Regions from separate parts of the Bacillus sp. T3 genome, predicted to be linked through region 1. Evidence: a T-box and tRNA genes for the amino acid it is inferred to sense, from the RefSeq annotation. Region 1 holds a T-box; the other holds one or more tRNA genes.
What was found. A T-box is a leader RNA that pairs with one kind of tRNA and senses whether it is charged. The one in region 1 lies ahead of leuS (leucine--tRNA ligase), so its partner is inferred to be a tRNA-Leu.

Region 1 (8,037 bases):
AGGTGTATTACATCCAACAGATGGCTCGAAGGATGCAATTAATCACAATTGTATGAGCTGTCACAAAAGCACTTTAGAGAATGTTTCACATGATGCAAAGGAAAGTTGTACAGAATGTCATCAGTCTGTACCGCATGGAAAGGGATTTAAAACAGAGGATTTCTATAAAGCACCTAAACCAGGAGAGCTTTTAGAAAATAAGGGAGGTACGATGAATAATGGCTAGGAAATTACATTGGGTCTATTTAAGCCTAGTCGCTGTCATCATGCTAATTTCAGGATGCTCAGGAGCTGAAGAGACAAAAAAAGCAGAAGAGCTAAAAACGGGATTATCAAAGGATGAAATTAGTAATGAAGCATTTAAGGATTTATTCCCGCTTCAATATGACAGCTACAAGAAGAATGAAAAAATGGAAGATACAAAATACAGTGGTTCCGTTAAGCGAAGTAAATTTGATCAGGATAAAGAACCGTATTTACCAATTCTTTTTAACGGTTACGGATTTGCAACTGAGTACAATGAAGATCGTGGTCACATCTATGCAAATGAGGATATCCGTGCGGTTGCACGTATTACAGATAAATCAGTAGGTTCTTGTTTAACCTGTAAATCAACTGCCGTTCCGCATATGATTGAGGAAATGGGTGAGGATTACTGGGGAGCGAACTTTAACAGTGAGATTTGGCCTAAAGCAGAATCAATGGGCCATTCACCAATTGGCTGTTCAGACTGTCACGATCCGGAAACAATGGATTTACGTGTGACTCGTCCAAGCTTCGTAAAAGCGATGGAATCAAAAGGCGTGGACATGTCTAAACCGACAAAAAATGAAATGCGTAGTTATGTCTGCGGACAGTGTCACGTAGAATACTACTTTGATGCAACTACGAGCGAAGTAACATTCCCTTGGGCAAATGGTTTCAAGCCTGAAGAAATGTATCAATACTACCAAACTACTGCTAAAGAAAAAGGTTTTGAGAAAGACTGGATTAGTAATGTTTCAGGTACTCCGATGTTAAAAGCACAACATCCTGATTTTGAAACCTTCTCAGAAGGACCTCACGGTAAAGCTCAAGTTGCTTGTGCTGACTGTCATATGCCTTATGAGCGTGTTGATGGTAAGAAGAAAATCAGTTCACACTGGTGGACATCTCCATTAAAAACGATGAAACAATCTTGTGGAACATGTCATACAAATCGTGAACTTGATGAATTAGAAAAACGTGTAATTGATATTCAAGATACACATATGGAAGCATTGCACCAAGCTGAAGATGTATCAATTTCTTCGCACTACTATGTAAATAAAATGATTACTTCTGGTGTTGCACAAGATAAAATCAAGGCAGCACAAGAACTAGTCCGTAAAGGTCAATGGTATTGGGATATTGTAGCGGCTGAAAGCTCAGCTGGATTCCATAACCCACAAGGTTCTATGAATTCTTTAAGAATTTCACTTGAAGCGTCTAACGAAGCGATTCGTATTGCAACAGAAGAGCTAGTTAAGAAGGGTGTAAGTATTGAAGAATTGAATGGTGAGATAGAAAAAGTTAAGAAGGCTGTAACAGATGAGAAGGATAACTTTAAAAAGAAAGATCAAGCAATCAATAGTTATTTCCCAGCTCAACAGCCCCCTGCAGCACCTGCTGCACCAAAAAATAAGATGCAATAAATTCGAAACACTGGGTAATGGCCGTTACCCGGTGTTTTCTTATTGTCCAGCTCCAGCGGCTAGCCCCTCGCTGGTCATAAGCCAAGCTGTCCAAAAGGTCAAAAACCGACCTTTCAGCCAGCTCGTCTTATGCTTGTCGGGGCTGGGCGAGCCGCTTCCGCTTTTATAATTGAATTGTGATGAGTTTATGTCTAAAAGTCAACGAATAAAGTTCTGTTTACAAATAATATTTAAGCAATGGAAAATTCTTGCCAAGGCACGGGAAAACCACTAATATTATTCTGTTATAATAATGTGTTTTTTTGTAAAGGAGATTTTATTCATGCCACGTGCCTTATGGCTTTTGGTAATTGGGATGGCTGTTAATGTAACTGGAGCATCATTTTTATGGCCATTAAATTCAATTTATATTCATGATCACCTAGGGAAATCAATGACGATTGCTGGATTTGTTCTAATGCTGAACTCGGCAGCTAGTGTTGCCGGAAATTTAGTTGGAGGCTATCTGTTCGATAAGCTTGGCGGTTATCGTTCAATTCTTTTGGGAATTATCATTTCTGTAGTCGCAATGTTAGGATTATCGGTCTGGAATAGCTGGCCATACTATGTTATTTTTCTAACGATTATTGGGTTGGGTTCTGGAATCGTTTTTCCATCCATGTATGCAATGGCGGGATCTGTTTGGAAGGAAGGTGGCCGGAAGGCGTTCAATGCGGTCTATGTTGCAACCAATTTGGGTGTCGCAGTAGGTTCTGCACTTGGCGGAATGGTCGCAGCTATTTCTTTTCAATGGATTTTCCTAGCCAATGCCTTTTTATATGTCGTTTTTTTATTGATTGCTGTTTTAGGATATCGAGGAATTCAAGTTGAGGGATTATCACAGAGTAAAAAACAGCAATTTGAAAGCAAGATAAAAACAGATCGTTCCAAGCTGTATTCTTTACTGATTCTATGTATCGGGTATGCCCTTTGCTGGATCGGCTATTGCCAATGGCAAGCAACTATCGGTCCCTACACACAAGAACTTGGCATCACGCTTAAAGAATATAGCTATCTTTGGACCATTAACGGCGCTTTAATTGTATTAGGTCAGCCTATTTTGAATAAACTGATGATGTATTTTGCCAAAACATTAAAATCGCAAATTTTGACTGGGACGATTATTTTTGCGCTGGCCTTCTATATTGCTGCACATGCACAGCAATTTACTGCTTTTGCAGTTGCCATGATTGTCATGACTCTTGGAGAAATGTTGGTTTGGCCAGCCGTGCCAACTATCGCTGATAGCTTAGCACCGCATGGGAGGGCTGGCTTTTATCAGGGGATTGTTAACAGTGCTGCGACCTGGGGCAGGATGATTGGCCCTATTCTTGGAGGTATGCTAGTCGATATTTACGGTATGGATACATTATTTATCGTAATGATTATCTTGTTTATTCTGTCTCTCTCTACATCGCTCATATTTGACAAAAAACTTAAAGGGAAGAATGAACTTATTTCAAGGTCATTATAAATAATATTTTTGGATAAAATTTAGTAGTAATCGTCACTCATTAATCCATTCCTCATACTATGAATATTACCTTTTCGGAAGCTAATGAACGCATACTTGCATCAGTAGGGGAAATTTTATACAATAGGTATAGTTTTATAGTTCGACAGGGACAAGGAGTAGTAATGGCAGTAAGTCTGTTTTTAGAGAGTTGACGGGTGGTGCAAGTCAACCAGACGCTTCATGAACTCGCCTTTGAGTCGCAAGAGTGAAGGAACAGTAATTCTTGCCGTTTTCCGCGTTAAGGAATTTGAAGTGAGTGTGCATACACTAATGTGGGTGGTACCGCGGGAGATATAATCAGACCTCTCGTCCCTGTTTTGGGATGAGGGGTTTTTTATTATAGTCGAAAAAAATTGTATAGCAAATACATAGTAATTAAGGAGGAAGATCCGATGAGCTTCAATCATCAGGAGATTGAAAAAAAGTGGCAAGCGTATTGGGAAGAAAATAAATCCTTTCAAACGAGTGAAGAAAAAGGAAAGCGTAAGTTCTATGCCCTTGACATGTTCCCATATCCATCAGGAGCAGGACTGCATGTAGGGCATCCGGAGGGATATACTGCAACCGATATATTATCAAGATTAAAACGGATGCAGGGCTACAATGTGTTACATCCAATGGGATGGGATGCATTTGGCTTACCTGCTGAGCAATATGCCTTGGATACGGGGAATGATCCGGCTGAATTTACTAAGAAAAACATTGATAACTTCCGTCGTCAAATTAAAGCTTTAGGATTTTCTTATGACTGGGATCGTGAAGTGAATACAACAGATCCACACTATTATAAATGGACACAATGGATTTTTCTTCAGCTTTATAAAAAAGGTTTAGCCTATATTGATGAAGTAGCTGTAAACTGGTGTCCTGCACTTGGAACCGTTTTGGCTAACGAGGAAGTCATTGATGGGAAAAGTGAACGCGGTGGTCATCCCGTCGAAAGACGACCAATGAAGCAATGGATGCTACGAATTACCGCTTATGCTGATCGCTTATTAGAAGACTTAGAAGAGGTTGATTGGCCTGAAAGCATTAAAGAAATGCAACGAAACTGGATTGGTCGTTCGGAAGGAGCGGAGGTAACCTTCGGTATTGAAGGACATGATGAGACCTTCACTGTGTTTACCACTCGTCCGGAACACGTTATTTGGTGCAACATATGCGGTGCTTGCACCGGAGCATCCTTTAGTAGATGTGATTTCAACTACTGATGCACGGGCTAATGTTGAGGCATATTTAGAAAAAATTAAAAGTAAAAGTGATCTTGAACGGACTGACTTAGCAAAAGAAAAAACAGGTGTGTTTACTGGTGCATATGCCATTAATCCTGTTAATAACGCTAAAATGCCAATTTGGATTGCTGATTATGTCTTAATGAGCTACGGTAGCGGCGCGATTATGGCTGTACCAGCCCACGATGAGCGTGACTATGAATTCGCTAAGGTTTTCGAACTACCGATTATTGAAGTATTAGCAGGTGGAGATGTATCGAAAGAGGCATTTACTGGTGATGGTCCACATGTGAATTCAGGCTTCTTAGATGGAATGAACAAGGCGGATGGAATTGCTGCCATGATTTCATGGCTTGAGGAAAAAGGTATCGGAACGAAAAAAGTAACATACCGTTTACGAGATTGGTTGTTCAGTCGCCAGCGGTACTGGGGTGAGCCGATTCCAATTATCCATTGGGAAGATGGCACATCATCAGCTGTTCCTGAACAAGAACTTCCATTAGTGCTTCCAAAAACATCTGAAATCAAGCCATCTGGTACAGGTGAATCTCCACTTGCTAATATTGCTGATTGGGTGAATGTGGTTGACCCTGACACTGGTAGAAAAGGTCGCCGTGAAACGAATACAATGCCACAATGGGCAGGAAGCTGCTGGTACTATTTACGCTACATCGATCCTAAAAATGAGGATGCCTTAGCGGACGCAGAAAAATTAAACGAATGGCTACCTGTTGATATTTATATCGGTGGTGCTGAGCACGCGGTGCTACATTTATTGTACGCTCGTTTCTGGCATAAATTCTTATATGATATTGGTGTTGTTCCAACGAAGGAGCCGTTCCAAAAGCTATTTAACCAAGGTATGATTCTAGGCGAAAACAATGAAAAAATGAGTAAATCAAAAGGGAATGTTGTGAACCCTGATGATATCGTCACAAGCCATGGTGCAGATACTTTACGTTTATATGAAATGTTCATGGGACCACTTGATGCTTCTATTGCTTGGTCAACAAATGGTTTAGACGGCTCAAGACGTTTCTTAGACCGCATTTGGCGATTGTTTATTGAAGATAACGGTGAGCTTAGCGCAAAAGTTAAGGAAAGTGAAGAAACAACGCTTGAAAAAATCTATCATCAAACCGTTAAAAAGGTAACAGAGGACTACGAAGGGTTACGTTTTAATACCGCGATTTCGCAAATGATGGTGTTCATTAACGATGCTTATAAGGCAGCGGTACTTCCAAAGCATTTTATGGAAGGTTTCGTAAAAATGCTAGCTCCAATTTGCCCACATGTTGCTGAAGAGCTATGGGAAAAGCTTGGACATAAAGGAACCCTTTCGTACGAAGCATGGCCTGCTTATGATGAAGCAAAGCTAGTTGATGATGAAGTGGAAATCGTTATTCAAATCAACGGTAAAGTAAAAGCAAAATTATTGGTTCCATCGGGTTCATCAAGAGAAGCCCTTGAACAAATTGCGATGGATGATGATACGGTAAAAGAACAAATAGACGGAAAAACAGTGCGCAAAGTAATTGCCGTTCCTGGCAAGCTAGTAAATATAGTTGCGAACTAACTAGTTTATTGTGAAAATGATTAATTCCAAAGGGGTACCACCGATTAATGGAGGTTAGGAATTAGATCATTTTTAGATAAAAAAGCAAAGTTAACATGTTATGTTGAATGGAGCGGAAATCAACAACTAGTTAACTCAGAAAGGAAAATGGGGATGGAAGAATTAAATATTATTACTCCAGAAGAGCTACAAAAAAAGATTGAAGCTGGAGAACAATTAGAATTAGTGGATGTAAGAGAAGATGAAGAGGTTGCAACCGGAATGATTCCAGGTGCAAAGCATATCAAAATGGGCGAAATCCCAATGAATCTTGATTACTTTGATCAGGATAAAGAATATATTCTGATTTGCCGTTCAAGTCGTCGCAGCGAAAATGTAGGCTACTTCCTGCATGACCATGGCGTTAAAGTACGCAATATGGTCGGTGGAATGCTTGAATGGAAAGGTGAATTAGTGTTTTAAAATATTAAGCAACAATTATCCCAGTCCCTTCTTGGAGGACTGGGATTTTTTTATGAGGTAAAAAATGTTCTAAAAAATCAGATTATTGTCAATGATAGATGTAAAAACGATTGGAGCATAAGGAAATGATCCAGGTGAAAGTATTCGATTATGAGCATGAAAAGGATTTAGAGAGTGAAATGAATCGGTTTTTAGAGAAATTGGACGAAAAAAAGCTGCTCGACATTAAATATAATGTGGCAGCCTATCAAGAGGACGAGGAGGATCAAATTTATTGTTTTTCAGCGATGGTTATTTACCGAGCATGATACGGTTCATGAAGGCCATGCCTTTTTTAGTACCTTTATTTCACCAGCTAGTTCCAAAACAGGGAACTAAACAATCATTTAATGCCCTTAATCCATTTAGTACTCAATAAATAGGGTACTAACCAATCTTTAAGTGTCCTTATTTTCTTCTACACTAAAAAGTAGCGTACTAATAGTGGAACATCCCAAGTATCTTAGGACACCACTCCCAATGTTATAAACAGTCAATTATATCACTGTGAAGCCGCAAACTTCCCTGCGTTTAGACCAGCTAAACGACCTGTTACTAAAGCAGATGTAATATTGTACCCACCTGGTATAGCCGTGGATATCCAATATTTCTCCACAAAAATAAAGACCATTCATTTTCTTTGAGGCCATTGTTTTCGGCTCAATTTCTTTTACTGATACACCCCCGCCTGTGACGAAGGCTTTTTCGAGTGGGAGGGTGCCAGTAACGCGAAATTGAAATTGCTTGCAGACCGTAACAAAGCTGCGTATTTTATCCTGTGAGATGGAATTACCCATCGCACTAGGGTCCATTTCACATTGTTCAAGTAAAAATAACAAAAAACGTTCTGGTACAATTCCTTTAAAACTATTCTTTATTGCTTTTTTCGGTTCTACCTTGATAATCTTCATGATTTCCTGAAACAGCATTTCTGCATTTTTGTCAGGAACAGTATCGAGACTCATCATTACTTCATTTTTCTTCGTTTTTCGCATTTCCTTCACAACATACTGGCTGCATCGTAGTACTGCTGGACCACTAATTCCGAAATGAGTAAAGATCATATCCATTTTGTGCGTAATGATTGGTTTGCCCTTTTGATTTAATACACTTAACGCCACGTTTCGCAGTGATAAACCCTGTAAGTCTTTTCTTTTAATAAATGGCTCGGAAGAAGTTAGTGGTACCTCGGTTGGATATAAGTCTGTAATCGTATGTCCTGCTTTTATAGCCCAGGCATAGCCATCCCCAGTCGAACCTGGTGTGGGTACAGATTTACCGCCAACTGCAATGACAACCGCCTTAGCTGTAATGGTTTCTCGATTATGTAAAATAACTGAAGCAACACGACCATCTGAATATTGAATATCTTTTACTGGACAATTCGTCCAACGTTTTACTCCAAGCTGCTCGAGGCGATCAATTAAGGCATCAACAACGGATTGCGCCTTATCATTGACTGGGAACATTCGGCCATGATCCTCTTCCTTTAATTCCACT
Region 2 (8,037 bases), 1.6 Mb from region 1:
CTTAACTAATAATTCAGTTGACTGTCTGCCTCCAATTTTACCGAGAGCCCAAGCGGCAGTCCCACGCATGACAGGTCGTTCATCCTTTAATAAGACCTTCCCTATCTCCTCTATTGCGCTTTGATCTTTAAAATGGGCAAGCGCAATAATCGCATTGCGCTGAATTGGTTTTTTGCCACGCCAAGAACCTGCTAAAGATCCAAACCTTTCTTTAAATTCACGATTACTTATCGTCAGGATAGGCTTTAATAATGGTTTAACCTGCTCAGGGTCAGCCTCCATATCCTCATGGAAGTGATAATCTCTGCCTTTATTTTCTGGGCAAGCCGTTTGGCAGGAGTCACAGCCGTATATGCGGTTTCCGATTTTATCACGATACTCCTCCGGAATAAAATCCTTTGTTTGCGTTAAAAAAGCTATGCATCGGTTGGCATTAATTTGCCCACCTTGAACAAGTGCTCCTGTCGGACAGGCATCAATGCACATAGTACACTCACCACATCGGTCTTCAATCGGCTTATCCGGCTCAAACGGGATACTTGTTATCATCTCACCGAGATATACGTATGAACCAAATTCAGGTGTGATAATCGAGCAGTTTTTCCCACTCCAGCCTATACCAGCACGCTCTGCAACAGCTCGATCCACCAATTCTCCTGTATCGACCATCGATTTACAGCGGGCCTCAGGATAGTGCTCAAGGATAAATGTCTCTAATTGCTTTAAACGTTTGCGTAATATGATATGGTAATCCTCGCCCCATGAGGCGCGGCAAAAGATCCCTCGTCGTTCTCCCTGCTTACTCTGAACACGCTCTTTCATTTTAGTAGGATAAGCAAGCGCTATTGAAATAATTGACCGCGATTCATCCATCAGAAGGGCAGGGGTGGTCCGTTTATCTACATCAGGCTCTTCAAATCCAGATTGAAAACCTAACTCTCTTTGTCTAAGTAAACGACTTTTCAATTCGCTAAATGGTGAGGCTGATGTAAAACCGATTTTATCAATTCCAATTGATTGGCTGTAGCGAATTAATTCCAATTTGAATTTTTGGACATCCATCCTAACTCCTCCTTTCGTGAAAGGTTTAATCAAAGTAGTTAAGGCTATAATCTTAATTATGATAAACTATTTCTATCCTGTTTTGGAGGTGAAATCGTTGGAAATTCTATTGTCACCCAATCTTTGCTCTATTGTTCCTCAATTAAAAGTAGGCATTATTCATTATGATCAAATAGCGGTTGGTGATTCACCACAAATGGTTAAAGGCAGACTCCAACTCTTCCAAGAATCAATCTATTTTGATTTAGCTGATGGTAAAAGCGTAACAGACCTTCCCGGAATCAAGGAATGGCGCGAAATTTTCAAGAATACCGGTAAGGATCCTAATCGCTACCGTCACGCAGCTGAAGCACTTTATCGACGGGTGCACAAGCAAAACTATCTTCAACCCGTACATAGTGCGATTGATATTAACAACTTCTTTTCGCTTCAATATCAGGTTCCAATCGGGATTTATGATACTAAAAAAATATCAGGTAATGTGGAGTTACGAATTGGTAGTGAAAACGAAAGCTACCTGGGCTTAAATGGCCGCGAAAACTCTGCCCACAACCTTATCATTTCAGCAGATGCTTCGGGTCCGTTCGGAAGTCCGTTTGTAGATTCTGCGCGAACTTCGGTAACATTGGCTACCACGAAAGCTCTGCAAATTGTTTACTTAGGACATTCTCTTGATATGGAAAAGTGCGCAAGTCTCATGGAATCCTTGATGAACATGTTCGTTCAAATCCATGGCGGTGAAGCCTATTATGAAATAAAAGGATGCTAATCATTGGCATCCTTCTTTTTTATCGTTAAAAATTAAAAAACGCAATGCTTCGTTCTTTCTGAAACGAAACACTGCGTTGTAACCAATATGTAATGGAGCGGGTGATGGGAATCGAACCCACAACAACAGCTTGGAAGGCTGTGGTTTTACCACTAAACTACACCCGCATATTTTGTCGGTATTTGTCGAGTAAAAACCTTTGCAATGTTGCAAAATGTCGTATCAAAGAACCAACTTCTATATAATACAAAGTTTTTGCTCTATCGTCAAGAGGTTTTCTAACTTTTTTGTCGAAAATGTGGCGAATCCTCCCTTCTACCTAGTTTGGCGGTTAAGAACCCAGCAAAATGAACAATAACCAGTAAAATTACGTTTAGCGAAAATGTTTCTCAACATATTCTTGTTCTTCTACTGGAGTTAGCAATCGTTTAGCCTCTCCGATATTTCCATCTTTATAATTCCAAATTAGATTATGCTCCTCTACTGCATCACTAAAATCTCCCTTAGTCCAAGTTTCAAGAATGCTGAGTAGGATCGATTTTAGTTCTCCATCTTTAAAGCTTTTTTCTGACACGATAGTAAACATGGTTTCAATCTTATCTCGAGTGATTTCAGATGAGCCCCATTTTTGATCCGCTTCTACCTTCTGATGAGTCATTCCATGAACCTCATTCAATAACTCTTTCTCAGACATTGATTCATATTTAGGCATATCCTCCTTTGGAGTAATTGCTTCAAAGCTTTGCTCCAATTCCAGCTTTGCCTCTTCTTGCTCTGCATGAGTGGCATCTGCTCCGGCCTTTGAATCAGAGCCCCACTTATCTAGATATATATATGTTCCAACATAAGTAAAAAATAAGATTCCAATCCCAATAAAAAGCATCCTTTTCAACATCTGTTCCTCCCACAAATAGCTATTTATATCCTCTTCTAAGCAAGAAATGATATTCACCAACTGAACTGACAATTATTTCATGAAAACAACTCAAAAATTATTATCATAATTTTTACCTTAATAATGTAAATTATAACAAAATTCAGAAAATAGTTTCAACCAAACAAGTAAGGGATCAAACCCTATCCCATTTAATAAATTATTTTCTTATAATTATCAATTTTCCATTTTTGTTAATTTACACAAAATAAATATACCCTAAAGAGAAATTTTTTTAGTGTTAACTCAATTGGGTACATTTATTTTATTGGTATTTTCTTACTATTTTCTGGCTAGAACCTAACTAATGTAGATTTATATTTTAAACCTTCCTATTAGCATTTTTAATTCTTGTGCCATTTTGGTTAAATATCCTGAGGCAGTTGTAATTTCTTGCATAGCAATCAATTGTTCTTTTGACGAGTATGCTACATTTTTGGAAGTTTCCGCCGAATTCCTGGCTATTGATGCAACTTCTTCCACCGAAGAAGAAACTTTATCTGTACTTTCAGTCATTTGAACTGTTACAGTTGATAGCTCATGTGTTTGAGATGCAACATCTTGAGTAGCTATTAGAATCTTCTTAAATACCTCTTCAACATTTTTAATTTGTTTGATTCCTTCGTTCATTTCATCTGTTACTTTATCTATGGATCGAATTGTATTAGCAGAGTCTTTTTTCATAATTTCAATTAATTGCGAAACTTGCTTTGCCGAATTGGAAGTTTTATCAGCTAATTTACGTACCTCGTCGGCTACTACAGCGAACCCTCTACCTTGGTCCCCAGCCCTCGCAGCTTCAATTGCGGCATTTAATGATAGTAAATTTGTTTGGTCCGCTATATCGGATATTAAAGACGCAATCTTAGCTATTTCATTTGAACTTTCAGCTAATTGATTTACATAATTTGCTGATTCATTAAATGACAAATTAATGTTTTCCATTTGTTGTGCCGTTTTCTTTATAGATTGGTTTCCTTGTTCAACTTGTACTTCTGTTTTAGTGGAATGAACGGAAATTACTGAAACGGTTTCCGTAACATTTCGAATGCCTTCTACCATTTCCTTAACTTCATTTAAGGATTCAATTGTACGTAAAAGTTGCGTCTCTGAACCACTCGCTACTTGTTCAACGGATGTTGATATTTGATGGGAAGCTTGCGTTGTCTCCTCAGAACTCGCAGAGAGTTGTTCAGCCGAAGTAGCTGCCTGTTCAGTTGTTTGAGCTACAGCTTTAATTAAAGCTTTGAAATTATTTATCATGATATTTATTGAATTACCTAATTGGCCTAATTCATCTTGCCGGTTGCTAACTTTATCCTTCACAAAATATGTAAGATTTCCATCTGATATCTCTTTTGATATGGAAACTAAGTACTTTATTGGTTTTAAAATTGATCGATTAATCAATACAGATAATAAAATTAACACTAAGATTAATATTAAACCAATATTAATCGTTAATTTTAATATTTCACTTTTTACCTTGGTAGTTGTTATGTGCTCTTGATTTAAATATAAAACACCAATCGGTTTACCAGATATATCTTTAAGGGTAGTACTCATTTCAGCATATTCCACGGAATTACGTTGAAATGTTTGAAATAACTTTTTCGTTGGATACTTATTTAATTCAGCTAAATTTTTGGAGAGTTTATCCAATGTAATATTATTAGAACTGGATAAGAAGGTCCCGTTATTAGTCAATAAAGCAATATTGTCTTGTAACGTATCCTGAATATCCCCTAACGCTTTATTATCAAGTATTCTTCCAAAAATCAATATACCAGTTGGTTTAGCATCCCCGTCTTCATTTGTGATTTTAGATGCAGCGATTACAGCTAAGCCTTTTTCCGTTTCCATTAATCCCGTAATTTCATTCTTAGTTTCTAAACTTTCAATAATTGTTTTATTAGATAACCTACCAACAAACTCTTTTACATCTCCAACTTGAGAGATGACATTACCCTTTAAATCAGTAGTGGTTATAAAGGAAACATTTGGGATAACCTCAACGCCAACATTAACATTTTCCTCAATCCAAGGAATATCTTTATTTTTCACAGCTTCTCTATTTTCTTCCCAATTGGAATTAGTCTTTATAACTCCAAGTAGATTTTCACCAAAATTTTCAAATATCTTTTGAGATATCTCGTTTGCTACAAGGACTCGTTCTCGTTCCATTTTAGTCAGATCTTTTTCAATACTGGTATGTAGAAAATACCCAAGAATTAATATAGGTATTACTAAAAATATGATAAAGAAACCTATCATTTTAGTTAGTAAAGATTGGGGAATTTTATTTTTTTTCATATACGCCTCCACATAATAATTAATTAAATAAAACTTACTTCTAATACTTTTTTATCATGATTAACTTAAACATCATTCATGCTATGCACGGAATTTTTAATTACCTTTATAAATGATTAATTTGAAATCACCTCATAGTTTAAAATACAAAGAAAATCCTTGAAATTTTATATTACAATAGTCCTAAAACAAATGTTATTCAATAGTGAATTTGTCATAGAATATTCGAATATTTTAAACTTTAAAAAGTTATTTATTATCAAATTAAGAAAAATCTAATTATAAATGGGATGTGTATCTATTCTCTATTGCAGATGAAAACTTGTATCAGCCTCTCAGGTCAATCATTTCCACAAAGGCTCCAGGGGATCGCGGTAGGGTTGTTGAAACGTTACAATGATCAGTTACTAAACAATCTTTAATCAGTTGAATTTAGGTCTTTTGTTGGGGAATTAGTAAATATGGATGTATGAGGTCTTAAATTTCTAATTTTGCGACCATCAAAAAAATTATGCACCATTTTATGTATACGATATTTTTGTAGGAATCAAACTTGAGATTAATAAAAAAACGTTTCTTACACATTGTAAGAAACGTTTTTTTATCGCAATAACATGCGATGAGTTGATACCGGTGGTCGGGGTCGAACCGACACTCCAGAAGGAACACGATTTTGAGTCGTGCGCGTCTGCCAATTCCGCCACACCAGGCGCGGTATTATTAACTTTTTAAATGCCGAGGGCCGGAATCGAACCGGTACGGTAGTCACCTACCGCAGGATTTTAAGTCCTGTGCGTCTGCCAGTTCCGCCACCCAGGCGTAAAAATCTAGCTAAAAGTTATTTATCAAATAAATGGAGGCGGCAACCGGATTCGAACCGGTGGTAAAGGTTTTGCAGACCTCTGCCTTACCACTTGGCTATGCCGCCATGTTAATTAAAATTGGAGCGGAAGACGGGATTCGAACCCGCGACCCCCACCTTGGCAAGGTGGTGTTCTACCACTGAACTACTTCCGCGAAAATGGCTGGGCTAGCAGGGATCGAACCTACGAATGACGGAGTCAAAGTCCGTTGCCTTACCGCTTGGCTATAGCCCAATATTAATTAATTATAATGGGGCGACTGATGGGAATCGAACCCACGAATGCCTGAACCACAATCAGGTGCGTTAACCACTTCGCCACAATCGCCACTATAAAATTTGGCAGGGGTAGTAGGAATTGAACCCACACCAAAGGTTTTGGAGACCTTCGTTCTACCTTTAAACTATACCCCTATAATAAATGGTGGAGGGGGACGGATTCGAACCGCCGAACCCGGAGGGAGCGGATTTACAGTCCGCCGCGTTTAGCCACTTCGCTACCCCTCCACATATAATAATCATTTTTATTTTAAGTCATATAACTATAAATGGTGGCTCAGGACGGAATCGAACCGCCGACACAAGGATTTTCAGTCCTTTGCTCTACCGACTGAGCTACTGAGCCATAAATGGCGGTCCGGACGGGACTCGAACCCGCGACCTCCTGCGTGACAGGCAGGCATTCTAACCAACTGAACTACCGGACCGTTATTGCGGGGGCAGGATTTGAACCTGCGACCTTCGGGTTATGAGCCCGACGAGCTACCGGGCTGCTCCACCCCGCGACGGTAAAAATTATTTATTCTTTTAAAAATATGGTGGAGGATGACGGGCTCGAACCGCCGACCCTCTGCTTGTAAGGCAGATGCTCTCCCAGCTGAGCTAATCCTCCACAAACATTTAGATAATGGTGACCCCTACGGGATTCGAACCCGTGTTACCGCCGTGAAAGGGCGGTGTCTTAACCGCTTGACCAAGGGGCCATATTGTTTAAAGTTATAATGGCGGAGAGCAAGGGATTTGAACCCTTGAGACAGGGTTACCCGCCTACACGATTTCCAATCGTGCTCCTTCGGCCACTCGGACAGCTCTCCAATATGGCTCCGCAGGTAGGACTCGAACCTACGACCGATCGGTTAACAGCCGATTGCTCTACCACTGAGCTACTGCGGAATAATAAAATTTTGTAACAGCCCAGGCAACGTCCTACTCTCACAGGGGGAGAGCCCCCAACTACCATCGGCGCTGAGAAGCTTAACTTCCGTGTTCGGTATGGGAACGGGTGTGACCTTCTCGCTATCGCCACCAGACTATTATTTTCATAAAGACATTATTTATTATAATAATGTTTTTATATTTTTGCAAGAGAATTTTTATTTCATTCCCTCAAAACTAGATAATGTAGAAGAAGTAAAACGTTTTTTGGTTAAGTCCTCGATCGATTAGTATCAGTCAGCTCCACATGTCGCCACGCTTCCACCTCTGACCTATCAACCTGATCATCTTTCAGGGATCTTACTAGCTTGCACTATGGGAAATCTCATCTTGAGGGGGGCTTCATGCTTAGATGCTTTCAGCACTTATCCCGTCCGCACATAGCTACCCAGCTATGCCTTTGGCAAGACAACTGGTACACCAGCGGTGCGTCCATCCCGGTCCTCTCGTACTAAGGACAGCTCCTCTCAAATTTCCTGCGCCCACGACGGATAGGGACCGAACTGTCTCACGACGTTCTGAACCCAGCTCGCGTACCGCTTTAATGGGCGAACAGCCCAACCCTTGGGACCGACTACAGCCCCAGGATGCGATGAGCCGACATCGAGGTGCCAAACCTCCCCGTCGATGTGGACTCTTGGGGGAGATAAGCCTGTTATCCCAGGGGTAGCTTTTATCCGTTGAGCGATGGCCCTTCCATGCGGAACCACCGGATCACTAAGCCCGACTTTCGTCCCTGCTCGACTTGTAGGTCTCGCAGTCAAGCTCCCTTGTACCTTTACACTCTACGAATGATTTCCAACCATTCTGAGGGAACCTTTGGGCGCCTCCGTTACTTTTTAGGAGGCGACCGCCCCAGTCAAACTGCCCACCTGACACTGT

Region 2: it has a tRNA-Leu gene. The T-box ahead of leuS (leucine--tRNA ligase) is inferred to sense a tRNA for this amino acid. The anticodon was not compared.

Annotation. Positions count from the first base shown of each region.
Region 1 is NZ_CP137761.1:1,060,078-1,068,114, forward strand. It holds gene RGF10_RS05485 (NapC/NirT family cytochrome c) at 1-226, shown strand, start outside; gene RGF10_RS05490 (ammonia-forming cytochrome c nitrite reductase subunit c552) at 219-1,673, shown strand; gene RGF10_RS05495 (MDR family MFS transporter) at 1,996-3,186, shown strand; T-box leader at 3,326-3,545, shown strand; partial or broken gene leuS (leucine--tRNA ligase) at 3,621-6,036, shown strand; gene RGF10_RS05505 (rhodanese-like domain-containing protein) at 6,190-6,498, shown strand; gene RGF10_RS05510 (sporulation protein Cse60) at 6,624-6,806, shown strand; partial or broken gene RGF10_RS05515 (NAD(P)/FAD-dependent oxidoreductase) at 7,040-8,037, opposite strand, start outside.
Region 2 is NZ_CP137761.1:4,092,347-4,100,383, forward strand. It holds gene queG (tRNA epoxyqueuosine(34) reductase QueG) at 1-1,062, opposite strand, end outside; gene RGF10_RS20900 (B3/B4 domain-containing protein) at 1,160-1,831, shown strand; tRNA gene RGF10_RS20905 (tRNA-Gly) at 1,925-1,998, opposite strand; gene RGF10_RS20910 (DUF6241 domain-containing protein) at 2,205-2,726, opposite strand; gene RGF10_RS23985 (methyl-accepting chemotaxis protein) at 3,081-4,028, opposite strand; partial or broken gene RGF10_RS23990 (CHASE4 domain-containing protein) at 4,029-5,078, opposite strand; tRNA gene RGF10_RS20920 (tRNA-Leu) at 5,707-5,788, opposite strand; tRNA gene RGF10_RS20925 (tRNA-Leu) at 5,812-5,897, opposite strand; tRNA gene RGF10_RS20930 (tRNA-Cys) at 5,933-6,006, opposite strand; tRNA gene RGF10_RS20935 (tRNA-Gly) at 6,021-6,095, opposite strand; tRNA gene RGF10_RS20940 (tRNA-Gln) at 6,101-6,175, opposite strand; tRNA gene RGF10_RS20945 (tRNA-His) at 6,193-6,268, opposite strand; tRNA gene RGF10_RS20950 (tRNA-Trp) at 6,281-6,354, opposite strand; tRNA gene RGF10_RS20955 (tRNA-Tyr) at 6,363-6,447, opposite strand; tRNA gene RGF10_RS20960 (tRNA-Phe) at 6,490-6,565, opposite strand; tRNA gene RGF10_RS20965 (tRNA-Asp) at 6,571-6,647, opposite strand; tRNA gene RGF10_RS20970 (tRNA-Met) at 6,652-6,725, opposite strand; tRNA gene RGF10_RS20975 (tRNA-Val) at 6,757-6,832, opposite strand; tRNA gene RGF10_RS20980 (tRNA-Glu) at 6,849-6,923, opposite strand; tRNA gene RGF10_RS20985 (tRNA-Ser) at 6,943-7,034, opposite strand; tRNA gene RGF10_RS20990 (tRNA-Asn) at 7,039-7,113, opposite strand; rRNA gene rrf (5S ribosomal RNA) at 7,134-7,250, opposite strand; rRNA gene RGF10_RS21000 (23S ribosomal RNA) at 7,363-8,037, opposite strand, start outside.